Regions from separate parts of the Rhizobium sp. NZLR8 genome, predicted to be linked through region 1. Evidence: riboswitches for the same ligand, from Rfam matches in the RefSeq annotation. Region 1 holds a riboswitch; the other holds the start of a gene.
What was found. A riboswitch is a leader RNA that binds a small molecule or an ion and turns the genes downstream of it on or off. The one in region 1 is predicted to bind glycine.
Positions count from the first base shown of each region.

Region 2: another riboswitch for glycine. It lies ahead of HJB89_RS30605 (D-amino acid dehydrogenase); the one in region 1 lies ahead of gcvT (glycine cleavage system aminomethyltransferase GcvT).

Region 1 covers NZ_JABDVY010000018.1:7,316-11,771, reverse strand. The annotation lists gene gcvP (aminomethyl-transferring glycine dehydrogenase) at 1-342, opposite strand, end outside; gene gcvH (glycine cleavage system protein GcvH) at 342-704, opposite strand; gene gcvT (glycine cleavage system aminomethyltransferase GcvT) at 728-1,864, opposite strand; glycine riboswitch at 1,941-2,021, opposite strand; glycine riboswitch at 2,025-2,113, opposite strand; gene HJB89_RS28425 (hypothetical protein) at 2,272-2,652, shown strand; gene HJB89_RS28420 (copper chaperone PCu(A)C) at 2,726-3,727, shown strand; gene HJB89_RS28415 (hypothetical protein) at 3,800-4,066, opposite strand; gene crcB (fluoride efflux transporter CrcB) at 4,188-4,456, shown strand, end outside.
Region 2 covers NZ_JABDVY010000021.1:76,095-80,550, reverse strand. The annotation lists gene HJB89_RS30620 (glutathione S-transferase family protein) at 1-66, shown strand, start outside; gene HJB89_RS30615 (alpha/beta fold hydrolase) at 189-1,016, shown strand; gene HJB89_RS30610 (RidA family protein) at 1,127-1,468, shown strand; glycine riboswitch at 1,536-1,625, shown strand; gene HJB89_RS30605 (D-amino acid dehydrogenase) at 1,771-3,027, shown strand; gene HJB89_RS30600 (GlxA family transcriptional regulator) at 3,374-4,456, opposite strand, start outside.

The DNA.
Region 1 (4,456 bases):
CGTATACCAGGCGGGATTTTCCAGGATGTTGCGCTGGATGACCGGCGGCGTGATCGTGCCGTAGTATCCCTGGCCGATCAGCGACACCAGCACCTTGTTCTTGTTGGCGGTCTCGCGCAGCTTGTCGAGCGCCTCGCGCTCGGTCATCGGCGCGCCCCAGACGAGTGGCGCCTTCTGGCGGATCGAGGGCGGCAACGTCGCGTCGATCAAGCCGTCGAGGCTGTTATAGCCGATCACCTTCAGCATGTCGGTCATCTCGGCCGGCGAGGGGCCGATGTGACGGCGATTGGCAAAATCGTAGGGCTGATAATCGGTGAACTGGAATTCGGTCGGCGTCGTCATTACGCGGTGAGCTCCTTATAGGCGGCCTCGTCGAGCAAGCCGTCGGCATCCGCGGCATTTGCAAGCTTCAGCTTGAAGAACCAGCCGGCGCCCTTAGGATCGGAATTGACCAGCGACGGATCGGCAACGATGGCCGGATTGACCTCGGTGATCTCTCCGTCGAGCGGACAATAGACGTCGGAGGCAGCCTTGACGGATTCAACTGTCGCGGCATTGCCGTTCTTGGAGAAGGTCGCGCCGACTTCCGGCAGTTCGACGAAAACCAGGTCGCCGAGCTGATCGACGGCATAATTGGTGATACCAACCGTCGCAACGCCGCCTTCGATCTGCAGCCATTCGTGTTCTTCGGTAAATTTCAGCATTGTTCGTCCTCTCTGGAAAAGCTTTAGCGTTTGTAGGTCGGTGTGACGAAGGGCAGGGCGCTGACGGTGATCGGCAGATATTTGCCGCGCACCTCGGCGTAGACGAGCGTGCCGGCCGCTGCATGGGAGACCGGAACATAGCCCATGGCGACGGGACCTTCGACGCTGGGGCCGAAGCCGCCCGAGGTGACTTCGCCGATTTCGACCTTGCCCTCGGCATCGGCATAGAGCTTGGCATGGCCGCGCACCGGCGCCTTGCCTTCCGGCTTCAGGCCGACGCGGCGGCGGGCAGCGCCGTTTTCGAGTTCGGAAAGGATTCGGCCGGAGCCCGGGAAGCCGCCGGCGCGTGCGCCGCCCGTGCGCCGCGCCTTCTGCATCGCCCATTCCAGCGCTGCTTCGACCGGCGAGGTGGTGGTGTCGATATCGTTGCCATAGAGGCAGAGACCGGCTTCAAGGCGCAGAGAGTCACGGGCGCCGAGGCCGATCGCCTGGACATCGGGATGCTCGAGCAGCCGCATGGTGACATCCTCGGCCTTATCAGCCGGGATCGAGATTTCGAAACCGTCCTCGCCGCTATAGCCGGAGCGCGAGACAAGACAGGAAACATCGTGCAGGCGGCAGTGGCGCACATCCATGAATTTCATCGCTGCGACGTCGGCCCAGAGTTCGGCGAGAACCTCGACCGCACGCGGTCCCTGCAGCGCGATCAAAGCGCGGTTCAGCAGCGTGATATCGCATCGGTCGCCGATATGGGCCTGCAGATGGGCCAGATCGGCCTCCTTGCAGGACGCGTTGACGACGACGAAAAGATGGTCGTCGAGATGGGCGATCATCAGGTCGTCGAGAATGCAGCCGCTGTTGTCGGTGAAAAAGCCATAACGCTGGCGGCCTTCGGCAAGACCGAGGATATCGACCGGAACCAGGCTTTCGAGCGCCAGCGCGGCATCCTCGTAGCTGCCGGATTTCGCCTTCACGATGACTTGGCCCATGTGGGAGACATCGAAGAGGCCGACCTCGGTGCGGGTATGAAGGTGCTCCTTCATGACGCCGGCGGGATATTGCACCGGCATGTCGTAACCCGCGAACGGCACCATGCGGGCGCCGCGCGAGAGATGCAGGGCATGCAGCGGGGTTTTCTTCAGGGCAGCAGTATCGTCCAAAAGACGCCTCCGGGGTTTGCGCCTTCTCGCGAAGGCACGGGCTCAAATCTGAAGGCGCGGCTGCGCACTTCTCTCCTGAGCCCCCTCTGTCCCTTTGCCTGAGATTGTTATCCCTTCGGCGAGCGTTTCGAGAACGCTTCTCTCCAGAGTTCCGTCTGCCCCTTGCTGGTCCTTTTGCCTGAGAGTTTCCGGGGCGGTTGCTCCTTCGGCACCGGTGGCGAAAGCACCGGATTCTCCCAACAAGGTTGGCGCAATTATCCGGCGGTTGTGGCTCTTGGCAAGCGGCAAATGTCGTCACCGAGCAAATTTTTGTCGTCTTATACCGATCCGGCCTTAAACTGCAGCAAATCTGCTTTTGCATTTCGGCTGTAAACCGGCTATCGCGACTTGCTGTTGAAGGGGATCTCATGCGGCCGACCGGACTGAAAGCGACGCTGTTTTTGCGCATGCTTTGCGCATTGAGCTTCGCGTTGCTCGGTCTTGCCCATCAGCCGCCGCAGGCTGTCGCCTCCGAAGGCTATCATGCGGCGGCCTATATGCTGCCCGACGGCAGCTTCGCTTCGCTCTGCGTCACGGTGAAGGACGCAGACGGCAAGACCGCCTCCTTCAAGCCGAATTGCGAAGCCTGCCGGCTGTCGGCCACCGTGATCCTACCGGCACCGGATGCCGGCTCCTGGCTCGAACGCAAGCTCGCCTCGCTCGTCAATTCGCCGATCGAAACCGCCGCCGTTACCGGTGCACGCGCCGTCAGCCGGGCAAATTCCCGCGCGCCTCCCATCCTCGGCTGATCTGCCTTCGCACTTAATGATGCAGCATGCCGGTCCGCCTGAGAGAAATTCGCGGCCGGCGAGGAGATATCCGATGAAGATTAGCAAGACATTTGGCAAGACATTCGCGCTTGCCGCCCTTCTTTCCGCGACCGCCATCGCCGGCGCAGAAGCGCATGTGACCTTCCTCGACAGGGAAGCGACTGAGGAGACCACCATTCTCGCGACGCTGCAGCTGCCGCACGGCTGCGACGGCAAGGCCACCACGGAAGTGCGGGTCAAGCTGCCGGAAGGCTTCGTCTTCGCCAAGCCGCAGCCGAAGGCCGGCTGGGAGCTCGAGGTGATCAAGGGCGACTACCAGAAGATCTACGACAATCACGGCGACAAGGTGAAGACAGGCGCGGTCGAGATCCGCTGGAAGAACGGCAATCTCTCCGACGATTTCTACGACACCTTCGTCATCCAGGGTAAGGTTTCGGGCGTCGATGCCGGCACCTCGCTCGCCTTTCCGGTGACGCAGATGTGCGGTGACACGGTCGAGGCCTGGGATCAGGTGGCAAAGGATGGCGGCGACGCGCATGGGATGAAAAGCCCGGCACCGCTTCTGAAGGTCGTCGCCGGCGAAGACCATGGCCATGACCATGACGACATGGCCGGCATGGACATGTCCGGTATGACCGGTATGGGTGCTGCGGCACCGGCTGGAGAAACGGTCAAGGCCGGCGATCTCGAAGTCTCTGGCGGGTTCGCCAAGGCGATGCTGCCCGGCCAGCCGGTCGGCGGCGGCTTTTTCACCGTGAAGAACAACGGCCAGACGGACGACCGGCTGCTATCCGTGACATCGCCTGCGGCAGGCGAGGTTCAGATCCACGAGATGGTGACCAAGGACAACGTCATGCGGATGCGCCAGCTGAAGGACGGCATCGCCATCGCCGCTGGCCAGACGGTCAAGCTCGAGCCCGGCAACCTGCATCTGATGTTCCAGAAGGTGAAGACGCCGTTCAAGCAGGGCGATAGCGTGCCGGTGACGCTGACCTTCGAAAAGGCCGGAAAGATCGACCTGGTGCTGCAGGTGCTGTCGGTGCAGGGCAAGTAAGCGCGATCCGATGAAACAGCAAAGCCTGCGACTGTGATCCAGTCGCAGGCTTTCCTTCAAAAGGCGGTTGCCTCAGACCTCTTCGTAGGATTGCAGAGCCTGCTTGAGGCCGGCCTGCGGCTGGCGGTTGCCCTTGGCCATCAGGTCGAGCGCCACTTCCGTCGACTGGATGATGCTGGAGGGCTCCTCGGCCTGATCGGGGCTGTCGGCCTTCAATTGCCGGTCGGCGATGCGGCGTGCATCGCGCGCGGCGGTGCTGGTCGCGACACGCTGGGGAATCCTCAGCGATTCGAAGGCAATGGCAGCGGTGTTGGCCGATACGGACAGGAGCTGGGTCATGCCGTCACGGTATCGGCATGATATTGGCGCCATCATAACAAAATCATCGGCATTTTACCGGATGGTAAGAATTCATTCCGTCACGATTGGAATCTCTGCGGAGTTGCGATAAATCCGGCGGATGATCCAGGCTCTTCTCGTCGCCGTCGGCGGCGCTATCGGTTCCCTCCTCAGATATTATATCGGCCAGTGGACGCTGAGGCTCATGGGCCCGGCCTTTCCCTGGGGCACGCTTGCGGTCAATGTCGTCGGCTGCTTCGTCATCGGCGTCTTCGCCGAGCTGATCGCGCGGAGGTTCAACGCCTCGGTGGAACTGCGGCTTTTGCTGATCACCGGCTTCCTCGGCGGCTTCACCACCTTCTCGGCCTTTTCGCTGGATGCGATCTCGCT
Region 2 (4,456 bases), on a different contig from region 1:
CAATCCATACAGACGCGCCCATCCTTGGCCTCTACCAGATTTTTCGATAGCTCGAAGCCCCAGTAGGGAGGAAAGTGTGGGACGTAGCTACCAACGGCAATGACAACGATCCACACTGCTGCTGCCTACAAGACTATAGCTTACCATCTCAACGGATTATCGCGGCTTCCACCAAATAGGATGCAAAAATGTCGAACCTCGAACGCAAACTGATCCCAACCCTTGACGGCCAGGTCGAACTTCTAGTCGAAGGTAAAGGCCCACGTATTGTCCTGCTCCCCTCGCTGGCGAGAGGCGCTTCGGATTTCGATGAAATCGCACCAATGATTGCTGCGGCGGGTTTTCGTGTTTTGCGACCGCAGCCACGCGGCATAGGCGCAAGCTCAGGGCCAACCGAAGGCATCACATTGATCGATCTTGCCGCCGATGTCGTTGCTGCAATCGAAGCTGATTGCGCGCCGGAAAAACCCGAAGCATTGTTTGTGGTGGGCCACGCATTCGGCAACTGGGTCGCGCGCGTTCTCGCCCATCATTGGCCTTCGATGACAAGATCCGTCGGACTTCTCGCAGCGATTATCGGCAGTACGATATCGCCCGAACTCCTGATTTCTGTGAATGTCGTATCCGATAATTCCAAGCCGGACGCAGATCGTCTATTTTATTTGAAGCGCGACTTCTTCGCTCCGGGGCATGATGCTTCCGTATGGCTAAACGGGTGGCACACAGAGGTCTCTCAATTCCAGCTCGCCGCGACAAACGCGACCGCCGACAGTAGCTGGACCGAAGTGGGTAAAAATCTCCCGGTCCTTTACGTCGCGCCGGAATTTGACAAGATCGCACCCGTCCCCGAAGAAGACTTCTTGCGAGACCGTGTAGGCCACCTAACAACGTTGGAAATCATTCACGGTGCTGGCCATGCACTCCTTCCAGAGAAGGTGTCCGAGGCGGCGGCTGTCCTTGTCTCATTCGCCCAGTCCATCATGCGCGGCCAAGCCGACACGACTAAATCTACCTAGACGTCGCACGCGCGTTTCAAACAGCCAGCGTCGTCGCGGCTAAAGATTTTCCCCGGCCTCGCTTTTCGTGCGGGGCCTCCATCGCAGCTCAATTTTTCCAGGAGAAGTCCATGAGCATTCAGCGCATCGAACCGGGCGCCCGCATGAGCAACGCCGTCATCCACGCTAATACCGTCTATCTCGCCGGCCGGGTCGGCCAAGGCGAGAGTGTCACCGATCAATGCAAGAGCGCACTTGCCGACGTCGACCGCCTGCTCACTGCTGCCGGCAGCGACAAGTCGAAGATCCTGCAGACGGTCATCTATCTCTCGGACATCTCCGATTTCGCCGAAATGAATGCCGTCTGGGAAGCCTGGATCGATCCGGCAAACCCGCCGGCCCGTGCCACCAGCGAAGCCAAGCTGACCACGCCAAAATTCAAGGTCGAATTCATCGTCACCGCAGCAATCTGATCGCCGTGACTTCAATCAAAAAGCCGGCCTGAAAATCACACAGGCCGGCAACCGAGGCAATATCGTTTAAGATGGTACGGGAGAGATCGGCATACGCCGACGCCGACGGAGCAACCCCCCAAGGAAACTCTCAGGCAAAAGTGACCGTACTTTCGAACACTCTGGAGAGAGACGCCTTGGGCGTCCACCGAAGGGGAACGCCGAGGCCAAGCGCGTCGGTTAAGCTCTCAGGTAAATGGACAGATTTGGGGACAGCCGCAGATTTTGAGATCTGCGCTTATTGATCTGTCTGGAGAGCAAGAATGCGAAAGATTGTTGTAATTGGCGCCGGCATAGCTGGCGTATCGACGGCTTACTCACTTTTACGCGCTGGCTACAATGTCACCATCGTGGAACGACAACGTTATGCAGCGATGGAAACGTCGTTCGCTAATGGCGGACAACTTTCAGCCAGCAACGCAGAAGTATGGAACCACTGGTCGACCCTGTTGAAGGGAATCAAGTGGATGGTCAGAAGGGACGCTCCCTTTTTGATGAACCCGAAGCCATCTTGGCATAAATACAGCTGGCTGGCGGAATTTATCTCCAACATTTCCAACTATCGCGAGAACACTATCGCCACAACTAGATTGGCAATCGCTGCGCGCAAGTTCATGTTTGAAATAGCAGAACAGGAAAAGATCGACTTTGATCACATTCGTCGCGGTATTATTCACGTTTACTGGGACAAGCAAGGTTTTGAGCACGCGAACGTGGTAAACCGCCTACTTGTTGAGGGAGGGTTGGACCGTCAGCCGGTGACGTCGAACGAGATGAAGACGATCGAGCCGACTCTGCACGGAAATTTCCATGGCGGATTCTTTACGCCCTCGGATTCTACCGGAGACATTCACAAGTACACGACCGGACTTGCCAAGGCGTGCGAGAACCGGGGCGCAAAATTCTTGTACGATGCGACGGTAAATCGGATTGAGCGGCGCGGCCGCTTCCAGTTAACCTACTCGACGACGGAGACCGGACGCGAGCCTCAGGTGATCGAAGCCGATGCAATCGTTGTTTGTGCGGGCTCGGCCAGTCGCAATTTGGCGGCGATGCTGGGTGACCGCCTCAACATCTATCCAGTTAAAGGTTACTCGATCACAGTCCATCTGGATGATGAAATCTCTCAACAGTCGGCGCCTTGGGTCAGCCTTCTTGATGATCGAGCCAAGATAGTCACCAGTCGGCTGGGGATGGGCCGGTTTCGAGTTGCAGGTACGGCGGAACTCAATGGTCTGAACTGGGACATCCGTAATGATCGAGTCAAGCCTCTCGTCGATTGGACACGCATGATCTTCCCAGGAGTTGGCACTAATCGAGTCGTGCCGTGGGCAGGTCTACGGCCCATGATGCCGAATATGATGCCTAAGGTTGGACGAGGTCGCATGCCGGGTGTATTTTACAACACCGGCCATGGACATCTGGGGTGGACACTGTCGGCTGCGACAGCGGCAATGCTTGCGGAGTGCTTAGCAAAGGAACTGCCTGTCGAAACAGGCCAATCGGCTGGTGAAGCTTGATTAGACTTTAGATTCGACAATGGCTTCGCCGCATTTTCGCGGGCAGCAAGGTGTCCTGATCGAAATCGCATAACGTGCCTGCCAAGAAGCTTGAAGGCGGACAATGTGGGCCGTAGCCGTGGCTCGCTTGCGATCACGCCGGCGCAGCTTGGCTGCAGGGCATCGACGGACGGATGCCAAAAAAAATGGCGTCGAGTTCGGGGGACGGGGAAATAGTTGAAGAGGTAAAGGTGGATAGGGTTCCATCTCCAGAATGACCGACTGGGTTGATCGGCTTCCCGCTCAGGCCAGCCGACGGTCTCCACGCGAGCACAGCGATAGCTGTGCCGAGAGCGAGATCAACTCACTAGTTCTCGCTGAAGGCCAAGGTAGGACGGGTACGATTTGAAGAACTGACGACTGAGTGAGCCAAACTTGTATAAACCGACACTCTGGATCGCGACAGGTCCAAATCCTGTTCACTCCTTTCAATTCTCTCGTAGAGAGAGGACCATTGCGGTGATACAACATCGTCCACTGATACTTTTGATTGTCGCGCTTGTGATGGGGTCGCTGCAAACCGCGATCGAAAGCACCGATTGAAATGTGAGCTATCGGAGAAACCAGTAACCACCGCGATTTCCGTGATCGACTTGGTGGTATTTAGAAGAAGCCAGTATCCATAACCAAGCCTTAGTTCACGGGAGTACTGTTGGACCGTTTGCTTCATTTCCTGCTGGAAAAGGCGTTCGACCTGGCGCTTAGAAATTCCCAAAGACGACGCAAGAGACTTAACATTCGACGGCTTGCCAGGATTTCGTTCGATGATCTTGATTGCCCTCACTACTCTCGCATCGAGTGCGCTTTCTCGAGCAAGGGTCTCATCACGTTCGGGCTGCGAGGTGGAAAGCTCTTGTGGTGCAGGAACGTCGGCGCCGATGGCCGAATAGTGACGTTCTAACAGCCATGAACCAAGCTCCAGCGTGGCTAGCCCTCCCGCACAGCTAACTCGCCTGCCGCAAACTATCAAGTTCAAGCCTGGGGTTTGCTGCACCTCTGCAAAACGGATATTCTTATCATGGCCGCGATACCAGTCCGTGGCGCAGGGCAACCTGTCGAAGAAGCCGGCTTCAATCAACACAAACAGTCCGGAACCGGTTCCGACCAAAGTCGCGCTGTTCATATCAGCGCCAGTCAGTGCTTCCAAAATCAATCTTCGGTTTTCAATTGGAGCTGCATTTCTACCGCCTATCACAAAAACGTAGTTACAAGTGCGGGCAGCCTGCAAGGGCGCGGTGGGGGGAATTTGGATACCGCAGGTGGTCTGAGCCGGGGTTTGTCCTAAAACGAGATATTCAAAGTCAATCCCCACCGCGGCCGCGGGATCGGTGCAATGCTTCAGAATATAGACTAGGGCAGAGTACGAAAACATCGTGAAACCTGGAAGGAG